DNA from 2 places in the Colwellia sp. BRX10-9 genome. Region 2 is predicted to be linked to the other one. Evidence: riboswitches for the same ligand, from Rfam matches in the RefSeq annotation. Region 2 holds a riboswitch; the other holds the start of a gene.

Region 1 (7,107 bases), on a different contig from region 2:
AACTAATTTCTATAGATATTTTCATATTATTTCCTAATGGTATGCCACTTTTCCCAGTGAACAAAAAAAACCGTCATCCTGAACACCCCCCGTCATCCTGAACTTGTTTCAGGATCTCATTACTTTAAGTCACTAATACAGATACTGAAATAAATTCAGCATGACGACGTGTTACTTCATCATGACGGCATGTTAGTTCAGCATGACGACATGTTAGTTCAACATGACGGCATGTTACTTCAACATAACGCCAAGGCGCTTTTAATAACTGCTCTGCCAAGCTAAAAATCCCGTCATCCTGAACTTGTTTCAGGATCTCATTACTTTAAGCCACTAATACAGATACTGAAATAAATTCAGCATGACGACATGTTAGTTCAACATAACGGCATGGCGGTTTTTAACAACTGCTCTGCCAAGCTAAAAAACCCGTAATCCTTAACACCCTCCGTCATCCTGAACTTGTTTCAGGATCTCATTACTTTAAGTCACGAATACAGATACTGAAATAAATTCAGCATGACGACGTGTTAGTTCATCATAACGACATGTTACTTCAACATAACGGCATGGCGGTTTTTAACAACTGCTCTGCCAAGCTAAAAAAACCGTCATCCTGAACTTGTTTCAGGACCTCATTACTTTAAGCCACGAATACAGATACTGAAATAAATTCAGCATGACGACGTGTTAGTTCAGCATAACGGCAAGGCGGCTTTTAACAACGGCTCTGCCAAGCTAAAAAACGTCATCCTGAACTTGTTTCAGGATCTCATTACTTTTAGCAACGAATACAGATACTGAAATAAATTCAGCATGACGACATGTTAGTTCAACATAACGGCGTGTTGCTTCAGTATTACGGCATGTTACTTCAACATGGCGGCATATCAATTCAGGATGACCGCGTGTTAGCTGAAGAGCGCTTAGCTTTAAAAGTTATAATCAAACGTTACACCAATTTGTCTTGGTGCGCCAAAACGTTGATATTTTTTAGCTACCCAATCTAAATCAGGCTCATTGCCGAAGAAGAAGCCGCGTGTTGCGATTTTTTCATCGGTAATATTTCTAGCCCAAAGTGAAATAGACCAATCAGCGAGTTCATAAGCAACTTTCGCATTCAATAAGTTTGAACTTGACGCTTTTTCGTCATGGCTATCAGAGAAGAAAAATTCATCTTTTCCTGACCAGTTCACATTGAAAACAACGCCATTATCGCTTCGATACGTAGAGCCAAGGCTAAAGGTATAGCTTGGTGCGTGTGCTAAATCGCGTCCTGAAATGTCAATGTTTGTACCGTACTTGTCAGAATAGCCATAAACATCATATGTTGCGTTTAGGTAGCCCACTGTCGAGTCGATCGTTAAATTATTATTAACTTGGTATGTTAACTCAAGTTCCAAACCGTAACTGCTTGAACTGGTGGCATTTGCCGTGTAAATGGTAAATTGCTGTGGCTTATCAGGGTTCTGTTGAGAAGCATTAACTTGTTGATCTTGTCTGTCCATATAAAATAAGGCTAGTCGACTGACTAAGGTATTATTTAGCATATTCGATTGCAGACCTAATTCATAATTGACTAAGACTTCGGTATCAAATTCTTTAAATTGGATTAATTGCTCGGGTAAGTCCATATTAAAACCACCCGCTTTGTAGCCACGCGCGACACGAACATAAGCAGAATGCTCATTGTTAATGATCTTACTTAAGGCGATGTGTCCGCCCCACATGGTTTCAGACGGGTCAAACTCATCGCCAGCACTATCGCTATAATCGGTTGAACGTTTTTCAACGCGCAAACCTACTGATAATTCATGGCCATAGCTAAGAACACTGTCTAACTGGGTAAAAATTGCATAATTATTAGCTGAGTATGTAGAGTCGAGTATTTCGTCTTCCCAACCATTATAAAAAGAGTCAAGGTCGTTATCTTCATTCATTTTGCTAATGTAAGTACCCACTAGCCAAGCAGTTGTATTGTCAAAAATTCTTGAGGCGTCATTTGATGATAATCGAAACTCTTGTGACCAAACATCTCTATCGGCGCGTTTATCCCACAGGTAACTGTATTCACATGGCGCACCATCACAACTTTTACTTGCCCAATAATCTGCGTTTGCCCAATCACCATCATAAGCGTGCTGATGCTCTGTCGTGGTATAGCTGCTTATCGCTTCGAATTTTGCGAATGACAAACCTTCAAAACTAAATTTTAGTGCCCCGCCATGCGATTTTTGATTATCAACACCTGGGTTGTCCGTGATCGTATTAAAGCCGTTGTTATCTAATGTCCATGGGTCGAAACTATTATCGTTATCCGCAAATATATAAGTAAAATCAACACTTAAATCTTCTGTTGCCGTATATTGCAATTTGAACTTTCCAGAAAACTCGTCAATGCCATTAGTATCATCTCTATTTAGATAAAGATTGTCGCGATAACCGTTTTGTTGATGTTGCTCTAATGATATGCGGTAATTTAAGTCTTCGGTGACAGCACCAGAGCTATAACCGGCAACATTAATTAAGTCGTCATTGCCTAACGTTACTTTAAAACCATGCTCGGGTAATTCTGTTGCGTCTTTTGATTTTATGTAAATTAAACCCGCAAGTGCATTGGCACCAAAACGTGTACCTTGTGGACCTCTTAAGACTTCAACTTGTTGAACATCGTACATAGAAGCTGCCATGCCCAAGCCTGACAAATCGATATCGTCGACAATGAAGCCCACTGATGAGTTTGGCGCACCGCGGTATTCAGAGCGCTCACCGACGCCTCTAATTTGTAAATATTTCGGACGAGATGTTCCACCAGAGAAATTTAAGTTGGCGACACCATTAATAACTTCTTCAAAATGTTGAATGCCCTGCTCAGCTATTTTTTGTTGGTCGATGATTGCAATACTAGTAGGAGCTTGCGCTAAAGATTGCTTATTAAAACTGGAAGTGACGGTTATACGTTCAATATCAGTTGATTCATTTGCCTGCGTGACGCTAGCAAAAGTCAATAAAGTCGTAGTTACCGCAATTGAAATAGGAGATTTTATAAAATTCATACTGGGCTCTTTTTATGGCATGCAAGCAAAAAAGAGCAATAAGGTAAATACACCGTAAGTAAGCACTTACACAAAGTGTTTACGATAAGTATTCAACATATTAACCATTCCTACGCCGGCATTATCCGTTTCAGGTATTAAGGGTAAAAATTCTCAGCAATACAAAAGCCTATTAACAACAGCTTTTTATTGCACCCCTTGGTTTGTTCGGCATACTAACAATTTTATCATCAAAGTACAGAGAAATTATGGTTATTTAATGTCATGTATTTGCTTAATCTGATGATTTTCAGTAAATTAGCACTATAGTTTTTTTTATTAAATTGCCATGACAAATCATCTAAGCCAAAATCATTTATGTTCAGTAACCTTATTAGGAAATTTAGTTGCTAAGCCTGATATTCGTTATCAAGCAAACCCGGTCCTTGCTGTTGCTGAGTTAGTATTAGCGACCCATAGCCGATGGTTTGACAAAACGAGCCAACAGTTTAAAGAATGGACGAGTTATCATACGGTTAAAGTTATTGGTGATATTGTTGATCGTTCACTTATTCACTCGCAAAAGGGTGATGTTATTTTAGTGCAAGGCTATTTACTTAATAGTAAAAAAGCTAACCGTGAAATATTACACGCCACTTATGCACAAACATTTGCAAAGGGTTACGCCCAATCAATAAACCAAGTGCATATGAGTGGTGAAATAAGCAGCGATATTAATTTAGTACTAACCGAGAATAATAAAGAATTAGTCGCGCTTAACTTAACCGTTAATAATTTAGTGTATTCGCCTATAACACAGCAAACCCAAAATATTTCTATCGAACGTTCGGTACATATCTGGGGAAAACAAGCACATTATATTAAAGATAAGGCCGAGCTAGGCGACCAATTAGTTGTCGACGGAAGATTAAGCTATCTCAATGATAGTAAAAAATCACAATTTATTGATTCACACCAAGTCATTTTATTGAAACATTAAAACGGATTATCTATAATTTTATAAAATTAGGATTGTTGGCAAAATATGGACGTTTTTCATTATATAAAAAAAATAACTACGCAAACACTTCCAGTGTTGCTGGCTTTTTGCTGCCTATTAACGCCCTTAACAACGATTGCTGAAGAAGTTCAACTCGAAGTTTTAGCGCAGCTACCTAGCCTAAGTTCAACCAATAAAATAACCGTTATTGCATTACCTGTTAATAATGAGAATAAGCAACAATACTTAATTGCAGACGCTGCTGGCGAATTGTCTTTACTTAATAATGCCAAGCTCACTTTTTTAGCAAGCTTACCTCTAAATAATCATACTACCGATAAACAAGTTAAATTAACCGCGCTAACGTTACACCCCAGTTTTTCGTTAGCAGATAAAACTGGCTTCCAAAACTTTTTTACTGCACATATTGAGCCCGCTAAAACAAATAATAATGTTGCGCGATTAACGCTGTTAGCCGATCCCGTTGCATTGCCATTTGACGCTGTGATAACACAGTGGCAATACGACAACACAGCGGCAATTAAAATTGATGTGCAGCAACGCAGAGAAGTGCTGAGAATTGCGGTGCCAACTGCCACACATCAAATACAGAAAATTGCCTTTAATCCATATAATAAAGTATGGCACGATGATTATGGCTTAATGCTTGTTGCTTTATCTGACAGTAACGCTAGCTCAGCCAACGCTAGCGAAGGTGCTTTATATTCTGGCGTTGTGTTACGCATTAACCCTGAGAAATTTGGCTTAAGAAATTATAGGGTGCCCAGTAGTAACCCTTTTATGAAAACAAACGACGTTAACAATGAGATCTTTATTTTAGGCGCTCAAAGCATTAGTTCTTTTTCGTGGTCAAAAAAACATTATGGCGCATTACTCGTAGAACATGACTACGATGGCGGTCACCAAGTTGTTGTTGCTGATAAAGGTGCTGACTGGCGAGACTCTTACCAAAATAACCTTGTTTTTCCGCTGAAATCTACTCAAGGAACTGATGGAAATATTTTCCCTTATTATGGGCGAAACCTAGAAGCGTCAGTGGGAAGTGTCTTATATCTTATTAACGATGCAAAAAATTGGCAACTTGCCCAATTGAATACCACGATGGTAAATAGTGAGGCTCAAAGTCGCGCTGCATTACCTATTTTGTCGTTTAGTCGTGATGAGCTTTCTCCAAAAAATAAAGTGTCATTACTCTTTGATCACAACGGCGAACCCTTACTGTTAGATTTAACCAATAAACAATTATTATCGGTAAAGGCTATCCCGTTAAAAAGTGACAATAGTAAGAGTATTCAGTTAGAGAATAAAAGTGATGAACAATTGTTGCCACTCAACAATAGCGCTTATGGCAAACTACTGCTTACCCTGTTTATATTAGTGGTTGCGGTGGTGCTTTATCGAGTACGGCTAAAAACGGTCAATCAAAAAGCAAAATTAAGAGGTATGTTTGCACGCTTTGAACTCGATACTAGCCAAACAACCGTATCGTTTTACAAGCGCCATCAGTCAGAAATAGACAGTCAATTGGCTACTGCCGATATAGTTAAAAGTGAAATTTGGGTAAACGATAACAACGTCAGTATTATTAATGAAGATATTGACCATGGTTACAATGAGCAATGCGAGAACAAACTGCGCTTGTCATTTGATCAAGCGCATCGCCATAAGCTTATTGATGATGAAACTCGACAAGTCCTGCTTTATTTAACCGATAAAAACGCTAAAACATATGTTGTATGCTTATATTTTAGAAAAGGTAACCAGCGTCTAACCAAAGCTAAATATTTTGATATTTTAGAGTCATTAATTGATTGGAGTTGGTTTATTGCCAGCCAGCTGAATCCAGAAGCAACAACGGTACGACCGCTGAAAGTAACCATCGCTAAGAGCGCGATAAAAAAAGTTTTTAAGAAAAAAAAGGCCGAGCCTGAAAGCATTGATGCATCCGTAATAGAAGAACCGCTACCTAGTAAGCAAACCGCAGCGGTATTGCACGACATTGTTGTTCATGACTCCGAATTAATAAGTTCGCTAGACAAGCTTGTTGATTTAAAGCAACAGGGTTTTTTAACCGATGAAGAGTTTAGTTTAGCTAAAGCGAAAATTTTATCAGATATGATTGTTTAATATGGATAGAGATGCTGAGCAAACAAACTAAAACACTTTTTTTAATGACCACATTAATTAGTATTGCCATTCTTTTTAGCGTGTTATTTTCTTTAGATGTATTGAAAAACAACAACCTACAGCCACTACTTGACCAGTTTATTCCTCAAGGGTATCTGGGGGTGTTAATGGTGTTAAGCCTATTGGCATTACTGACCAGTATCGGTTTACCCAGGCAAGTCGCTGCTTTTTCTTGTGGTTACATCTTTGGCATTGTTTATGGGACGTTGCTGGCCACTTTAGCGGCAACACTCGGTTGCATGCTAACGTTATTTATCGCAAAAACCTTTTTTAGACAAAGGGTGCTTGACGCTTACCCCGACAAAGTAATGGTGCTGTCTGCTTTTTTCTCAACGGACACCTTCAGCAAAGCCCTAGTCATTCGTTTGTTACCTGCGGGCTCAAACTTTTTAACCAACATATTGGCAGGCATGGCTAAGGTAAAGTTTATCCCATATGTTACAGGCACTTGTGTTGGCTTTATTCCACAGATGTTGATATTTTCATTACTGGGCGCAGGTATTAAAGTTGGTGAGGAACAGCAAATATTACTGAGTTTATCTTTACTGGTTGTTGCGTTAATTTTTGGCTATTTATTGTATAAAAAAGAAAAAAAACGCAATAAAAAAGGAGCTGTTTAGCTCCTTTTTTATTGTCTTGCTAACGGTCATTTAGTTGAGTGTTAACAAGTACTTCACTAAGTTATTATAGTCAGCTTCAAAGTTGTTTTTGTCTAAACCTGCATTTTCAATTTTGTAGCGGCCATTAACAATAACGGCTGGCACACCTGTTAAACCACCACTTTTTGCGTAGTAGGTTTGCTTTTTCTTCATTTGTTTTACTTGGCTATTTACACCAAAGCTTTTCATTAATTTGTCAAACTTT
Region 2 (7,107 bases):
AGATTTGATGGTGTTTAGTTTTTGCGTAACTGCTGACATATGAATTGACCTGATTACATTCTTTAAAGACAATGATAGTGGATAAATATCAGGAATAACAGCCTATTGAAATGGATAAAATTATGTTAACCCGATTAATAAATTGGGCTTTACTATGATGGCGAGATATTCACCATAAGGATTTATCAAACCTTTTTGCAGTATGCTTTCTTATCGACTCCCTCTTAAAGGTTTTATAATTCACCCTTAAGGTCATTAAGCTTTAATAGCAGGTTTGGCGCTAAGAGTTCTTCGTTAATGGCCAGTAATAGCTCCTCGGCTTGTTCTTTATCACCGCCCAGCAACTTTATTTCGGCTAAGTACAATTTTGCATGAGAGGCTTTCACAACATCTAAAGCAATGTCAGCATGCTTAATTGCGGCTAAATAACTTTTTTCAGCCAATGAGAATTGTTCAGCGTGTTGTTGTGCTTGCGCTAAATTAAAATGTACTGTCGCTATTTGTTGTTCATTGCCATATTTATAACTCCAAGGAACGGTTGCATACCAGTGAGCAAGCGCTTCATCATACAATTCAAGTTGCCTAGCGACGTGCCCTAAATGACCAAAAAGATCCATCATAAACTGCGGATTATGACTGTTTTTATATTTTTCTTTTAAAGCATTAAGTGACTCATAGGCTTCAGGTAACTCACCAATAAACATTTGTAAGTTAGCAATTTCAATAAGTTTAATTGGAGATGGATAAACTTCATTCATTATTGCTAATTGTGCTTTTGCTTTATAAATATAACGCTTCCCTTCTACTAAGTCGCCATGACTAAGTAAACACTTAGCATAATACATATAAAGAGTGACTTGAAAAGGGATCGGTAGGTCTTCATCGTTTATCCAACGCTTTGTTTCTTGGTAAAGCTCATCACTGTGTTGCAAAATAAATAGCGAGGATAATTTGAATTGCATTAAGCTAAACCAGATGCGGCTTTTCGGCTGTACTTGGGTTAATTCAATATTAACTTTTTCTAGGCATGATGATGGCGAGCGCTGACATAGCTTTGCTGTGCTCTCACTTTTCATTGCATAACTTTTTGCAACCGGTAAGCAAAAAACCCACAATAATAGTGCTATAAGTCCAAGTAAATAAAGTTTTGAAGAGATAAAAAAATGTTTATTCATCGTTAGATATTGCCACTGATGTTATTAATTGCCAAGTGCCAGACTATAATTTATTAAAGATTATTGAACAAAAAATATCTTGGTGTTAAGCTCTGCGCGAAATCTTCACCTTAATTTAACCTAAAGTTAACCCAAATAAAATAAAGGATTTATTATGTTTAAGAAAACCGCTATTGCACTCACTCTTTTCAGTCTTTCCCTAACAGCCGTAGCTGCTGATTGGCAAGTGGGCGGTGGATTCGGTCAGTTATCTGATAGCTCTGATGGCGACGATATTTCTTTGAACTTTATCTATGGCTCAGTGGCATATAAAATTGAAAATTCAGCGAAAAATTTTTACTTGATGCCTGAACTTCGTCTCGGTTCTGGTGTTGGTGACGACTCACTTTACGGTGCTAAAATTGAAGTAGAAAGCTTACTCGCTTTGTCTTTGCGTGGTCAATACGACTTCAACAATCGCGCATATGTTTATGTGATGCCGTCTTATGCAAACTTAGACCTCAAAGCAAGCTACCGTGGCGAATCAGCGTCTGATGATTCATGGGAGTTTGGTTTCGGCGCTGGTGTTGGTTATAGCCTCAATAAAAAAGTGAGCGTTGAAGCCTCTTATGAAACGTATGACGGTACTAAATTACTTTCTGTTGGTTTTAAATACGCTTTTTAAGCGCAATATCTAACTGACCGTTGACGTATAAGGAGAGCAATAAGCTCTCCTTTTTAATTTTATACCGTTAACTTTTAAAACTAATGACCTAAAACACTGAGTGTCGAAATATAAAAGTTAGCATCAACGGCTATATTTGGATTTTCCTGCTCAAGTTCAACAGTAGTCCAAGTTGCTGTTGGTGCCAGCCACTGTGTTTTACCGGCAATAGTGACGCGTAACGGCATATCAAAACCCTTAACCACGTTACCCCAACGAATTTTCATCACTTTATCTTTGATAAAATATTCGAAAGTGGGAATACGTATATCACGTAAATATTGATCAAATACCTTACTTAAGTCGATACCTGATTGTGTGCTAATGTAGTTTTCAATATCTTGGGTAGTCACTGTTTGATGATAAAAAACTTTACCTAGTCCACGGAGTATTTCTCGCCATTTTCTATCATTATTAATCACTTGGCGAATGGTATGCAGCATATTGCCACCTTTATCGTACATATCACCAGACCCACCGCGATTAGCATTATATTCGCCAATAATAGGGGATTGATTACCAATATTCATCCGTTGACCACGAACGTATTCAAAGGCTTGCTCTTTGGTGAAATGATACTCTAAAAATAAACTTTCTGAATAGTTAGTAAAGCTCTCATGGATCCACATATCGGCAACATCTTTATTGGTGATGTTATTGGCAAACCACTCATGACCTGATTCATGAACAATAATAAAATCAAATAATAATCCTGGGCCAGTACTACTTCTATCACGCCCTAAATAACCATTTTGATAACCATTACCATAAGTCACCGAACTTTGATGCTCCATCCCCAAATATGGTGCTTCCACCAGTTTATAACTGTCTTCATAAAACGGATAAGGACCAAACCAATGCTCGAACGCTTCAATGGTTCGTTTTGCTTCTTTAAACTGTTTTCTTGCTTTCGCTAAGTTTTCCCGTAAAACATAGTAGTCCATATCAAGCTGACCTTTTTCACCTTGATACTTTTCACCAAAATGAACATAGTCACCAATGTTAATATTGACCCCATAATTATTAATAGGATTCACAACTTGCCAATGATAAATTTTTGTTTTATCAACTTTATTGTCTTCAACTTTAATTAATCGACCATTAGACACATCCATTAAATGTTCTGGCACTTCAACGCTGATTAACACGCCATTGTTAGGCTCGTCGGCAGGATGATCTTTATTTGGCCACCAAATACTAGAGCCAATGCCTTGATTTGAAGTGGCAATAAAGTCGAGGCCATTACTGTCTTTCTTCCAAGTAATACCGCCATCCCATGGGGCGTTTTTTGCGGTAACGGGCTGTCCAGAGAAGTACATAGTTATCTTCTGCTCCGAGCCTATTTCTTGCTTACTGGCTGGGGTAATAAAATAAGAATAGCCATCTTGCTCTACTTCAAGCGCCTTACCATTTTGGTGTACTTTCTCAAGCTTCATTGGCGCCTGTAGTTCTATTTGTAAACGTTCACCTTTAGCTAACACCTTATAAGTCATGGTGTTTTTACCTGAAAAAAGCTTAGTTTCAGGGTCAACTTTTACATTAAGATGATAATGAATTAAATCCCACCACTTTCTTTCTGGTGTAATAGTACCCCGTAATTTTTCTTGGTGCGTTACTTTGCCACTTTCTTGTTGCCAATTACTCGCGCTAACATGCCCAGCAAAAACCATAGCGCAAACTAAGCCAGCAAGTGAAGTCGTTATCCGTTTTTTTATCATTGTTATTGTCCTAACACTCTCTCGTATACAATATACTAGCATTGTGTAATATAAATTGTGAACCCTAAAAAGGGTAAGATCTGTCAACGACTCACATCGTTATCTAAAAATTAATTATAACCAAATACAACATTATGATTGCGTATTTTGAAACTAATACGATAGAATCACCACAATTACTTGTCGGAGTGCTGAGATTATTTCTAAAGAAATATTCAAAGCTGAGATCGCGAAAGCGGGATCCGTAGAACCTGATCAGATTAATATCTGCGTAAGGGAACAAGGTAAAATAAAAGAGTTAAGGGATTAATTCGTCACTTTTTTATTTTTTCCTCACTCTACACTTCGTCTTTTTTATTCGTGCATTTATAACGAAATGCATATTATTAAAAGGCAAAAAAATGACCAAACCAGCTAACAAACTCACTCGCAGAGAACGTCGCGAACAAGCTGAAACATTCTTAAAAAACGTTTCTGATCAATCATTCCCAAATTCTAAAAAAGTTTATGTGCAAGGTAAAATTCACGATATCAAGGTAGGTATGCGCGAAATCACCTTGTCTGATACTTTATTAGCGGGTAATAAAGATAAGCCAACCTACGAAAAAAATGAACCTCTTTGCGTCTACGATACCTCAGGTTTTTATACCGATGAAAGTGTCGAGATAGACGTACACAAAGGTATTCCTCGCCTGCGTGAAAGTTGGATTGATAGTCGTGGTGATGTTGAGCTCTTAACATCAAATAGCTCTACTTATGCTCAACAACGTTTAGCTGACGATGGTGTTGACGCGATACGCTTTGAACACTTACCTAAAATGCGTGTTGCTAAAAAAGGTCAAAACGTTACCCAAATGCACTATGCTCGCCAAGGGATCATTACCCCTGAAATGGAATATATTGCTATTCGTGAAAATTTAAAACGTGAAGAGGTCAAAGATAAAACCTTACTACTACAACATAAAGGTCAGTCATTTGGCGCCAGTATTCCAGCGCAAATTACCGCAGAGTTTGTCCGTGATGAAGTCGCGCGTGGCCGAGCAATTATTCCGGTAAACATTAACCACCCAGAATGTGAGCCGATGATTATTGGTCGTAACTTTTTAATTAAAGTAAATGCCAATATTGGTAATTCGGCGGTGACCTCTTCCATTGAAGAAGAAGTAGAAAAACTGGTTTGGTCAACCAAGTGGGGCGCAGACACGGTAATGGATTTATCAACGGGTCGTAATATTCATGAAACCCGCGAATGGATCATGCGCAACTCGCCAGTGCCCATTGGTACGGTGCCTATCTATCAAGCGCTAGAAAAAGTAAATGGCGTGGCAGAAGACTTAACCTGGGAAATTTTCCGCGACACCCTTATCGAACAAGCCGAGCAAGGTGTTGATTATTTTACCATTCATGCCGGTGTATTATTACGCTATGTTCCAATGACCGCTAAGCGTGTCACCGGTATTGTCTCACGTGGTGGTTCAATTATGGCGAAGTGGTGCTTAGCGCATCATAAAGAAAATTTTTTATACACCCACTTTGAAGATATTTGTGAAATATTAAAGCAATACGATGTCTCGTTTTCACTCGGCGACGGTTTACGCCCGGGCTCGGTTGCTGATGCCAACGATGAAGCACAATTTGCCGAATTACATACCTTAGGCGAATTAACTAAAATTGCTTGGCAGCATGATGTACAAACGATTATTGAAGGCCCCGGGCATGTGCCACTGCATATGATCAAAGCAAATATGGACGAGCAGCTTAAACATTGTGGTGAAGCACCTTTTTATACGTTAGGTCCGTTAACGACTGATATTGCACCGGGTTATGACCATATTACTTCGGGTATTGGCGCCGCTAATATTGGTTGGTACGGTTGTGCCATGCTTTGTTATGTCACTCCTAAAGAACATTTAGGCTTACCCAATAAAGAAGATGTTAAAGAAGGTTTAATGACCTATAAAATTGCAGCCCATGCCGGCGATTTAGCAAAAGGTCATCCGGGCGCACAAATTCGCGATAATGCCATGAGCAAAGCGCGCTTTGAATTTCGTTGGTACGATCAATTTAATATCGGTTTAGACCCTGAAAGAGCCAAGGCTTATCACGATGAAACCTTGCCACAAGAATCAGGTAAAGTTGCCCACTTCTGCTCTATGTGTGGGCCAAAATTCTGTTCGATGAAAATATCTCAGGAAGTACGTGATTATGCCGCGGGTCTTGAAGCCAGCAATAAAATAGAAATACAGTTACTTGACGAAGTCATTGTTTTAGATGCAACGCCAACCGATATTGCACAAGGCATGGCTGAAAAGTCGGCGGAATTTAAAGCGACCGGTAGTGAAATTTACCATCAGGTGAAATAGTCAGCCGATGACTATTTCTCAGCAGTTCCCTAAACCTACTCAAATCTGTGCCAATATCGTTGTTATTGGCGCAGGATTAGTGGGTCGTTTAATGGCATTGTCTTTGGTTAATCAAGGTCATCAAGTGACCTTGGTTGATAAAGATAATAAACAGGGCCACCAAAGTGCCGCTTATGCTGCTGCCGGTTTATTAACGCCGCTAGGTGAAGCTATGCATAGCGATCGTAATATTGTTGAAATGGGCTTTGAGTCATTAGCGCTTTGGCCTGAGATTCTTGCTAAATTAGACAGTTACACTTATTTTCAACAAGCAGGCACCTTAATGGTTAGCCATGAACAAGACCAAGGCGATTATCAGCGTTTCATGGCTTATATCAAAAATCATTATCCGCAACATCAGCTACAGCAACTGAATCGCCAACAAATACTTGCCCTTGAGCCTGAATTAGCTCATCGCTTTAATCATGGGTTGTTTTTACCTGAAGAAGGGCAAATAGGTAATCGTAAATTACTAAAAGCCCTGCAAAAGCAGCTAGAAAAAAGTAGCGTTACTTGGTTAGAAAGTTCACCTGTCGTTAACATTGAACAGCAAAAATCGAGCTGTTTAGTCACTTACCATGAGGATAGCCCACTAGGCAACAAAGGCAGTAAGCAAACTAACACGTCAAAGCATATTATTGCTGCTGATTTAGCAATTGACTGTCGCGGTGCAGGCGCACGCAACAGTGCAGGCGAAAACACCGCAGCCCCCTTAAAAGATTTACGAGGAGTACGAGGTGAGATATTTCAGTTATTTGCCCCTGAAGTCAATATTACGCGGCCTATTCGTTTAATGCACCCTCGCTATCAATTATATATTGCTCCTAAAACTAACGGTTTTTATGTCGTGGGAGCAACTGAAATCGAAAGTGAAGACTGCGCGCCAATGACGGTACGTTCTTCAATGGAATTACTCAGCGCGGCTTATAGTGTCCATGCTGGATTTGCTGAAGCCAATATTCATCAACATATTAGCCAGTTAAGACCTGCTTTTAGTGATAACCAAGCTAAAATATCACTGCAAAATCGGCTTATCCAGGTCAATGGACTGTTTCGCCACGGCTACCTTATTGCGCCGGTTGTGTTAAAGCAGTTAGAGTTTACCGTTG

The links. A riboswitch is a leader RNA that binds a small molecule or an ion and turns the genes downstream of it on or off. The one in region 2 is predicted to bind thiamine pyrophosphate.
Region 1: it holds a riboswitch for thiamine pyrophosphate, as region 2 does, so the genes downstream of both, H4J69_RS01880 (TonB-dependent receptor) here and thiC (phosphomethylpyrimidine synthase ThiC) in region 2, are expected to answer to the same signal.

What each region holds. Positions count from the first base shown of each region.
Region 1 is NZ_JACGVV010000002.1:132,406-139,512, reverse strand. Features, by position in the region: gene H4J69_RS01890 (hypothetical protein) at 1-25, opposite strand, end outside; gene H4J69_RS01885 (hypothetical protein) at 125-280, opposite strand; gene H4J69_RS01880 (TonB-dependent receptor) at 933-3,056, opposite strand; TPP riboswitch at 3,147-3,265, opposite strand; gene H4J69_RS01875 (single-stranded DNA-binding protein) at 3,385-4,035, shown strand; gene H4J69_RS01870 (SHOCT domain-containing protein) at 4,081-6,183, shown strand; gene H4J69_RS01865 (TVP38/TMEM64 family protein) at 6,195-6,863, shown strand; gene H4J69_RS01860 (thiol:disulfide interchange protein DsbA/DsbL) at 6,894-7,107, opposite strand, start outside.
Region 2 is NZ_JACGVV010000016.1:72,067-79,173, reverse strand. Features, by position in the region: gene H4J69_RS11175 (S-(hydroxymethyl)glutathione dehydrogenase/class III alcohol dehydrogenase) at 1-39, opposite strand, end outside; gene H4J69_RS11170 (tetratricopeptide repeat protein) at 234-1,175, opposite strand; gene H4J69_RS11165 (outer membrane beta-barrel protein) at 1,330-1,839, shown strand; gene H4J69_RS11160 (M1 family metallopeptidase) at 1,920-3,596, opposite strand; TPP riboswitch at 3,771-3,892, shown strand; gene thiC (phosphomethylpyrimidine synthase ThiC) at 3,998-5,959, shown strand; gene H4J69_RS11150 (FAD-dependent oxidoreductase) at 5,967-7,107, shown strand, end outside.